2 regions of the Citrobacter farmeri genome follow, and region 2 is predicted to be linked to the other one. Evidence: predicted binding sites of a transcription regulator. Region 2 holds the regulator's gene; the other holds the start of a gene.
The links. The regulator CRP, encoded in region 2, controls carbon source genes, mostly activating them, when cyclic AMP is high. The targets are predictions, from matches to a motif close to ATGTGANNNNNNTCACAT.
Positions count from the first base shown of each region.

Region 1: a site for CRP is predicted at 2,560-2,577, ahead of azuC (stress response protein AzuC). Genes of this name have one in related genera too.

Region 1 covers NZ_CP077291.1:1,860,833-1,866,011, reverse strand. Annotated here, with positions in the region: gene I6L53_RS08785 (DJ-1/PfpI family protein) at 314-871, opposite strand; gene I6L53_RS08780 (non-heme ferritin-like protein) at 1,389-1,892, shown strand; gene I6L53_RS08775 (DUF2766 family protein) at 2,021-2,272, opposite strand; gene azuC (stress response protein AzuC) at 2,394-2,477, opposite strand; gene I6L53_RS08765 (MFS transporter) at 2,679-4,097, shown strand; gene I6L53_RS08760 (RpiB/LacA/LacB family sugar-phosphate isomerase) at 4,145-4,783, opposite strand; gene I6L53_RS08755 (YecR-like family lipoprotein) at 5,044-5,179, shown strand, end outside.
Region 2 covers NZ_CP077291.1:4,398,658-4,403,836, forward strand. Annotated here, with positions in the region: gene I6L53_RS20835 (hydrolase) at 1-625, shown strand, start outside; gene I6L53_RS20840 (YheU family protein) at 628-846, shown strand; gene I6L53_RS20845 (phosphoribulokinase) at 901-1,770, shown strand; gene I6L53_RS20850 (OsmC family protein) at 1,818-2,222, opposite strand; gene crp (cAMP-activated global transcriptional regulator CRP) at 2,530-3,162, shown strand; gene I6L53_RS20860 (YccS/YhfK family putative transporter) at 3,214-5,179, shown strand, end outside.

The sequences.
Region 1 (5,179 bases), 2.3 Mb from region 2:
ACTCCAGCTTTAGCGTCATTTTATGTAGGGTAATATTTAACGGCTTTGTGTAATTCAGACGAAAAACAAGGCATTACTAAACAGACTTAAGATAAATGCCGGTTCTGGAATAGTTGTAGCGGGAAATTGATTCTCCATAGGAGAGCGGCATCACACCGCAGAATTACAGTAATTGCGTACATAAATTCAGCGGAAAATGACATAAGAAAGGGGGGATTTGTCAGACAAATAAAAAGTGGCGTAGCACATTAGTCCATAAGGTCAGCTCACAAATCCTTGTTCCCGAATACGTCTGCATTCGGGAACAAACGGATTACCACGGATAATAGATATGGTCGGCGTGATCGCGGACCGGTTTGTCATCACCTAATAAACGGGCTGACAACGTCAGGGCAAAATCAAAAATATGGCCTAAGCCTTTACCGCTCAGGAGATGACCATCCAGCACCACAGGCGCATCAACGTAGATCCCGTCGGTCACCGTTTCATAGAGATCGCCTGAACAGACATAGCGACGCCCTTTCAGTAAGCCATTGCCACCTAATACACGTGCGGCCGCTGAGCAAATGGGGCAAATCAATTTCCCGGCAGCATCATGACGCGAGATGAACTCAACAACCTGCGGATTCGCCGCAAGATTCACGCTACCCTGAGGTCCACCCGGAAGCACCACCGCGTCATACAGGTTCTCCCGCTGCCCCACCAGGGTGTAATCGGCCACCATTGGAACATCGTGATAACTCACCACGGCGCGAGACTCCGCGCAGGCCAGTGTGTCAACGTCGATATTCAGACGACGCAAGATATCAATCGTGACGATCGCTTCCGCTTCTTCGAAACCTGATGCCAGCAAGACTGCCACTCTTGTCATTCACCATCCCTCATTTATTACATGCTGATAACACCGAAAATGACGAATTAATCATTCGGTTATAATTAAACACGCTGTCGCCGCCCTGATTTCCGCAAGAGATAAGCTGGGTTATTTCGGCCAAAACCGTTTCACAGGATTATTATCGCGGCAGGGACGGAAGAAATTATCAATAATCTGATATTACCATGCGAAATCATTCCGTTTTGTGACTTGAAACACCATTTCAAAACTAACAAATAAATCATTTAACCATTAAATCAAAGAGATATATAAATTCACATTATGTTTACCCGTGGCAACATGATGTATTAGCTTCAGTAATATGTAAAAAATCATAAATAACGCCATTTAAGGATTTTCTTATTCCTTTGATGAGGGTAAGCTTATTTTCGATTCGCAACGAAATTGACTCTTCGATCACATAATGGACCGGCGGAATGGATTTATTCTGCTAACAGTAAGTTGTGCACCTTGGCTTTGCACACCCCTTCTATCAGGAAATAAGGATATTGATATGGCTGCAGTTGGAATGGTACACAAACTCAACAATCAAATGAATCTTGAGTTTTATGCTTCCAATCTCTACCTCCATCTGAGTGAGTGGTGTTCCGAACACCGTCTGATGGGTACTGCGACTTTCTTACGTACTCAGGCTCAGAGTAACGTCACCCAAATGATGCGCATGTTTAACTTCATGAAAAATGCGGGGGCAAATCCCGTCGTTAAGGCCATCGACGTACAGGGTGAGGATTTACATTCGCTGGAAGAGCTGTTTCAGAAAACGATAGATGATTATGAACAACGGGCCAGCACGCTTTCGCAACTGACCAACGAAGCTGAAGCGCTGAATGATGCTCCAACCCTCGATTTTCTCCACGATCTGGAAAAAGAACAGCAGCAAGATGGACTGTTGTTGCAAACTATTCTTGATGAAGTGCGTAGCGCCAAACGCGCAGGACTGTGTCCGGCACAGACCGATCAGCACGTACTCAACGTCGTCAATTACCAACAGCATTAATTGACCCTGTCATTGGCCTGCATTTCACTCCCCTGCAGGCCAATTAGCAAAGTCCTTTCAGCCTGATGCCTCCCACTTTGGGGAGGTATCGCAAAAAGTATTTCTAAAATCTAAAACAACGGTTTATTTTAGTGGGCTTCGCCCTGCGGCGTGAATTTCAGTTCAATCAGCGCGATCGCTTTCTGGATAGCGCGTAACGTGACGGGATCGGCAGCAGCGGGATGCGTTGAAAAATCAATATTTTTCAGTTGACTGGTCATTTTTTCGCGAACTTCGACGGGAGCAATCACGTCGAGAACATCGAGAATTTGTTTTATGACGAGCTGGCAGGCAACAACGTCAGAGACCAGTTCCTGATCGGCATTCAGCGGTTGGGACATAGTATGCGTTCCTGATAATGTTGAAAGGCCGTCATAGTACCGATTCAGACGCCGAAACGATAGCCAGACTTGCCACCGCATGAAACAGGCATAAAAAAACCTGCCGAAGCAGGTTTTTTCATCAGAACATAGCGCCTGGCGGTACGTCTTTGAAAGTTTTGCAATAATTTTCAAACATGCTTTTCAGGATTTTGCGCAATTTCATGGCATGGCTCCAACTATGTTGTTATGCAGGTGTTACTGTCTGTGCGCATATAATATGATCACCATCACAAAAATCAACTAATTTGTGATGTGAATCACATTTTTAAGCTTATGTACTTTTCCATTTTTGCCTGTTTAGCTGGTAAATCAGTCATCTACGTCATCATCCGTTCCGGTAAAGGTTTATAGTGGCAAGAACAAGATGCAAGAAGATCGAAATGTAGAAAGCAAACGCGGTATCTCCCCTGCCGCTCTGCTCGTCGCCGGGGCGTTTTTCATGGAGTTTATTGACGGCACGGTGATCGCGACCGCCCTGCCCGATATGGCCAAAAGTTTCGGTGTTCAGGCGGTTGATTTAAATATTGGTATCAGCGCCTATCTGATTACCCTCGCGGTACTCATCCCGGCCAGCGGTTGGATAGCTGACCGTTTTGGCGCGCGCAAAATCTTTACGCTTGCCCTCGCTATTTTCACCCTCGCGTCAGTGCTGTGCGGCCTTTCCACGACGCTGGAGAGTTTCCTGGCAATGCGTATCCTGCAGGGTGTGGGTGGCGCACTCATGGTTCCGGTGGGTCGCTTAGCGGTATTGCGCACCACGCCAAAACATCAGTTAATTACGGCTATCGCCACCTTAACCTGGCCTGCACTGGTTGCCCCCATTATTGGCCCACCACTCGGCGGCTTTATCACCAGCTATGCCAACTGGCGCTGGATTTTTTTTATTAACGTGCCGCTGGGGCTGCTGGCGATCGTACTGGCGCTGCGATTTATTCCCACTATCCGCGATGACGATCGGCGTCCTTTCGATCTTGCTGGTTTCATCGCCACCGCCATCGCGATGGTCAGCCTGGTCTATGCGATGGAGTTACTGGGCGCCCAACATCCCGAAGGCGTATTGACGATAGCTCTGCTGGCGCTTGGCGTGGGAACATTTGCCTTTTCTTTGCGCCATTTCCGTCGAGCAGACTATCCCATGATTCGCCTCGACGCCCTGCAGGTGCCAACGTTTCGCGTCACCATGTACGGAGGCTCGCTGTTCCGCGCCTCAATCAGCGCTGTGCCTTTTCTTTTGCCGCTCATGTTTCAGGTGGGTTTTGGCATGAATGCCTTTCAGGCCGGTTCACTGGTTCTGGCGGTGTTTGTCGGCAATCTGACGATTAAGCCCGCGACCACGCCGCTTATCCGCTGGTTAGGCTTTAAAAAGCTACTGTTGATTAACGGCGCGCTCAATGTGCTGGCGCTACTCGCCTGCGCGCTACTCACCCCCTCGACTCCCGTCTGGCTTATTCTGCTGATACTGTACCTTGGTGGCGTCTTCCGTTCGATTCAGTTTACCGGTATCAGCACGCTGGCTTTCGCAGACGTTCCTTCCGTCCAGATGAGTTATGCGAATACCTTGTTCAGCACCGCCACACAGCTGGCCGTTGGACTGGGGATTTCACTGGGTGCAATCGGTATTCGTATTGGCGCGAATGTGAGTGAATGGCTGGGAATAAACGCAGTTCCTGGCATCAGCTTTCGTCTGGCATTTGTGGCCATCGCGCTTATTTGCCTGATTGGCATGGTGGATACGTTGCGGCTGGCGAAAGATGCGGGGAGCGCGGTGTCTGTAAGACAGTAATGTGTGAAGCCGGAAGCGCATTGCGCCATCCGGCTTTTCAGCAAAGATTACCCGAGGATTTCGCGAACAAACGCTTCAATCTCTTTACTCTGACCATTTTCAAAGAAACACTGCTGGAAACGCTGACCGGAAACCGCTGTCTTCACCAGTTCCGGATCGATCGCGCGCAGTGTATCAAGATAGTTGTCTTTAACGACTGCCGCTTTAACCTGATTGAGAATTCCTGCGTTACGCACCTGCGGTTCTTTACGCTCTGGCGGATAACCTTCGCCGTTACGGCCGGTAAAGGCTTTCTCAAAGATAAAGCGCACGTTCAGTTCTGCTCCCCAGCCAAATCCTTTCGCAAATGGCAGAGACAGCGCATTACCATTGTTAATCTGCGCAAACAGGAACGCATCCGCCGGATCGATGCAATAACCGCACACCACCCCCGGATGGATGTTCAGCGACATCAGCGCCCCCTGGCCTGTACCACAACCGGTCACGACGAAATCAACCGCTTTTGAATTTAGCAGAATGCTGGCCATGATGCCGAGATGGATGTAGGTCAGATGGTGGTCATTCTCGTCGCTCATCCCGACGTTGAAAACCGGAAAGCCCTTTTCATCGGCAACCGCTTTAAGTTCGCGGTAAATGATGGCGTTTTTGCCCGCCTGGCTGTTTTCCATCATCAATGCAATTTTCATTCTGTCTTCTCCTGAATGCGATGCGGGAAGTCCCGTCTTGAATCAATCACGATACCGCACAGTACTACTTAGCAAACATACTTTCAAATTTTATGAAAGATAGTTTTAAAAATGAAGAGCGGTTTCACATTTTCGTCCACTGACCGCAAAACACCCTCCGTCGTGTGGATTAGTCGCTGCTGATCTATAAGTTATTCAGGCCATTGAAACGCCGCTGCGTGAATTAGGATAGCGTATCACCGAACATTCAGAGCGATACCATGAAGACTCTTTTTATTGCCCTCTCACTGATACTCCTGACCGGATGCACGATCAACAGACAGGCGCAGGTGAGTGATGCCAGCGCGACAACCGGCGTGGTACGGTTGAGTTACGATCAGGCGATGCTGCAAAATG
Region 2 (5,179 bases):
CGGGAGCTGGTTCTTAGGCTGGTTACAGCGGGAATTTGGCAAGGTGCCAACGGCCGCCGTGGGCTATTCGCTCGGAGGAAATGTGCTGGCATGTCTGCTGGCAAAAGAGGGGAAAAACATCCCGCTCGACGCGGCTGTCATGGTCTCAGCGCCCTTTGTACTGGAAGCCTGCAGCTATCATATGGATAAAGGCTTTTCCCGTGTTTATCAGCGCTATCTGCTCAACCTGCTGAAGGCAAACGCGTCACGCAAGCTGGCGGCCTATCCCGGCTCACTGCCGGTGAGTCTGGCGCAATTGAAATCCCTGCGCCGCATCCGCGAGTTTGACGATCTCATCACCGCCAAAATTCACGGTTTCGCCGATGCTATCGACTACTATCGTCAGTGTAGCGCCATGCCCTTGCTCAGCGACATCGCCATTCCGACACTGATCATTCATGCGAAAGACGACCCGTTTATGGATCATCATGTGATCCCCAAAGCGGAAGATTTACCGCCGCACGTGGAATATCAGTTAACTGAACACGGTGGTCACGTTGGGTTTATCGGCGGGACATTGCGTCGGCCAGAAATGTGGCTTGAGTCGCGCATTCCTGACTGGCTGACCCCGTATCTGGAGGCATAATTATGCAGATCCCCTGGCAGGACCTTTCCCCTGAGACGCTGGACAATCTGATCGAAAGCTTTGTATTGCGCGAAGGCACCGATTATGGTGAACATGAACGAACCCTTGAGCAAAAAGTCGCCGACGTTAAACGCCAGTTACAGTGTGGAGAAGCGATACTGGTGTGGTCTGAGTTGCACGAAACCGTCAACATCATGCCGCGCAAACAATTTCGCGAATAACCCGCACGCTATCGGCCGACTATAATAAAAAATCAATTTATTGATGGAGTTAACATGTCTGCCAAACATCCGGTGATCGCGGTAACAGGATCCAGCGGCGCGGGGACTACCACCACCAGCCTCGCGTTTCGTAAAATTTTTGCGCAGCTCAACCTGCGCGCCGCCGAGGTGGAAGGCGACAGTTTTCATCGTTATACCCGTCCGGAGATGGATATGGCGATCCGCAAGGCGCGCGACGCCGGACGCCACATCAGCTATTTTGGCCCCGAAGCCAATGACTTCGGTCTGCTGGAACAGACATTTATTGAGTATGGTCAGACGGGCAAAGGCCAGTCGCGCAAATATCTGCATACCTACGATGAGGCCGTCCCGTGGAACCAGGTGCCAGGGACTTTCACCCCATGGCAAGCCCTGCCGGAACCTACTGACGTGCTGTTCTATGAAGGGCTGCACGGCGGCGTCGTGACGCCGCAGCATGAAGTTGCAAGCCATGTTGACCTGTTGGTCGGCGTGGTTCCCATCGTGAACCTGGAGTGGATCCAGAAACTGATCCGTGATACCAGCGAGCGAGGCCATTCTCGTGAGGCGGTGATGGATTCAGTGGTGCGTTCGATGGACGACTATATCAACTACATCACGCCGCAGTTCTCCCGCACCCACATTAACTTTCAGCGTGTACCCACCGTTGACACCTCAAACCCGTTCGCTGCCAAGGGCATTCCATCACTGGATGAGAGCTTTGTGGTGATTCATTTTCGCAATCTGGAAGGGATCGATTTCCCCTGGCTGCTGGCGATGTTGCAGGGTTCATTTATTTCCCACATCAATACACTGGTGGTACCTGGCGGCAAAATGGGGCTGGCCATGGAGCTCATTATGTTGCCGCTGGTGCAGCGACTGATGGAAGGAAAGAAAATCGAGTAAGGTGAGATATTGCCGGACAGCGACGTGGCGTTATCCGGCCATGATCATCAGGCAGCAATCACTTCATACGAATGGGTAATATTGACCGCTTTTCCCAGCATCAGCGCCACGGAGCAATATTTCTCCGCCGACAGATCGACCGCACGCGAAACGGCGGCATCCTTCAGGTCGCGACCCGTAACGATAAAGTGCAGATTGATGTGGGTGAACAGGCGTGGCGCCTCTTCGCGACGTTCTGACGTCAGTTTCACTTCGCAGTTCGTCACATCCTGACGGCCTTTTTGCAGGATAGAAACCACGTCAATCGCGCTGCAACCGCCTGCCGCCATCAACACCATTTCCATCGGGCTCGGCGCTTTATCACCAGAGTTACCGTCCATCAAAATCTGGTGACCGGAAGCCGACTCACCCAGGAAGGTTAACCCCTCAACCCATTTAACACGCGCTTGCATATTTTTTAACTCCAGTGCGTCAATTTTCCTGACAGATTACGCGTACATAACAATTCTCGCAACGGAAGGCGACCTCCGTCATGCTGAAGCGAGACACCAGGAGACACACGGCTAAAGCTATGCTAAAACAGTCAGGATGCTACAGTAATACATTGATGTACTGCATGTATGCAGAGGACTTCACATTAAAGGCTGCAGTTCGTTTTTGACAGCCTCTTCCCAGGACGCGGGAAGCACATTTTTGCAACCCCAGAGACAGCGGATTTTTTTGGCTCTGGAGACAGCTTATAACAGAGGATAATCGCGCATGGTGCTTGGCAAACCGCAAACAGACCCGACACTTGAATGGTTCTTGTCTCATTGCCACATTCATAAGTACCCGTCCAAGAGCACGCTGATTCACCAGGGTGAAAAAGCAGAAACGTTGTACTACATCGTTAAGGGCTCAGTGGCAGTGTTGATTAAGGATGAGGAAGGAAAAGAAATGATCCTTTCTTATCTGAATCAGGGTGATTTCATTGGCGAACTGGGCCTGTTTGAAGAAGGCCAGGAACGTAGCGCATGGGTTCGAGCGAAAACAGCGTGTGAAGTGGCTGAAATTTCCTATAAGAAATTCCGCCAGTTGATCCAGGTGAACCCGGATATTCTGATGCGCCTGTCTTCCCAAATGGCTCGCCGCCTGCAAGTTACTTCGGAGAAAGTCGGTAACCTGGCCTTCCTCGACGTGACCGGTCGTATCGCCCAGACGCTGCTGAATCTGGCGAAACAGCCTGATGCGATGACTCACCCGGACGGTATGCAGATCAAAATCACTCGCCAGGAGATTGGCCAGATCGTTGGCTGCTCTCGCGAAACCGTTGGTCGTATTCTGAAGATGCTGGAAGATCAGAACCTGATCTCCGCTCACGGTAAAACGATCGTCGTTTACGGCACTCGTTAATCTCATCGGAAATGACGCGCTACCGGGTAGCGCGTCATTTTTGTTTTGCCAATGTGGCGCAGACTGATTTATCACCCAGAAATCAACTATGCACTACGTCAAACGCTGGTGCTCTGTTTGCCCGTGGCCGTTGGCCTGCTCATCGGGCAGTTACATCTGGGCCTGCTTTTCTCTCTCGTTCCCGCCTGCTGCAACATTGCCGGGCTTGATACTCCGCACAAACGCTTTTTCAAACGCCTGATCATCGGTGCATCGCTGTTCGCTGGCTGTAGCCTAATCATGCAACTTATGCTGGCGCAGGCGGTACCGTTGCCACTGATCCTGACCGGTCTGACACTCACGCTCGGCGTCACCGCAGAATTGAGCTCTCTTCACGCCCGCCTGCTCCCGGCCTCACTGATTGCTGCGATTTTCACACTGAGCCTGGCAGGGAACATGCCGGTTTGGGAGCCTCTGCTGATCTACGCGCTGGGCACGCTATGGTACGGGCTGTTTAACTGGTTCTGGTTTTGGCTCTGGCGTGAGCAGCCGCTTCGCGAATCACTAAGCCTGTTATACCGGGAACTGGCGGATTACTGCGAAGCCAAATACAGCATGCTGACCCAACACACTGACCCGGAAAAAGCCCTGCCGCCGCTTCTGGTTCGCCAGCAGAAAGCCGTCGACCTCATCACCCAGTGCTATCAGCAGATGCACATGCTATCGGCGCACCGCAACAACGACTACAAACGGATGCTGCGCGCCTTTCAGGAAGCGCTGGATTTGCAGGAACATATCTCCGTCAGCCTGCATCAGCCGGAAGAAGTGCAAAAGCTGGTCGAGCGCAGTCACGCGGAGCAGGTCATTCGCTGGAATGCACAAACGGTCGCCGCTCGCCTGCGCGTACTGGGAGATGACATTCTCTATCACCGACTACCGACGCGGTTCACCATGCAAAAGCAGATTGGTGCACTGGGAAAAATTGCTCATCAGCATCCGGATAACCCCGTCGGACAGTTCTGCTACTGGCACTTCAGTCGCATCGCCCGCGTGCTTCGCACCCAGCGTCCGCTTTACGCCCGCGATCTGATGGCCGATAAACAGCGTCGGTTACCCTTGCTTCCGGCACTGAAAAACTACCTCTCGTTGAAATCTCCGGCGCTGCGTAACGCCGGGCGAATCAGCGTCATGCTCAGCATAGCCAGCCTCATGGGAACGGCGTTACATCTGCCGAAACCTTACTGGATCCTGATGACGGTGCTGTTTGTGACGCAAAACGGTTACGGTGCCACCCGCGTGCGTATTTTGCACCGCTCGGCGGGAACGCTGGTAGGGCTGATTATCGCAGGCGTGACGCTGCACTTTCATATTCCCGAGGGATATACGCTGGCCCTGATGCTGGCGATCACCCTGGTCAGCTATCTGACCATCCGCAAAAACTACGGCTGGGCGACGGTTGGATTTACCGTCACGGCGGTATATACCCTGCAACTGCTGACGCTGGATGGAGAACAGTTCATCATCCCGCGATTTATCGATACGGTCATCGGCTGCCTGATTGCGTTTGGCGGCACCGTCTGGCTGTGGCCGCAATGGCAGAGCGGTCTGTTGCGGAAAAACGCCCATGACGCACTGGAAGCCGATCAGGAGGCCATTCGCCTGATTCTGAGCAACGATCCGCAACCCACGCCGCTCGCCTGGCAACGTATGCGGGTCAACCAGGCGCACAACACCCTGTTTAACTCGCTCAATCAGGCAATGCAGGAACCCGGCTTTAATACCCATTATCTGGAAGACATGAAACTGTGGGTGACACACAGCCAGTTTATCGTCGAACACATCAATGCCATGACCACGCTGGCGCGTGAGCATACGATGTTGACGCCGGACCTGGCGCAGCGATATCTGCAATCGTGTGAAATTGCTCTTCAGCGCTGCCAGCAGCGACTGGAGTACGATGGACCTGGTGGCTCAGGGGATGTGAATATCCTGGAAGCGCCAGAGATGCTTTCCCACGGACCGTTAAGCACCCTGGAAC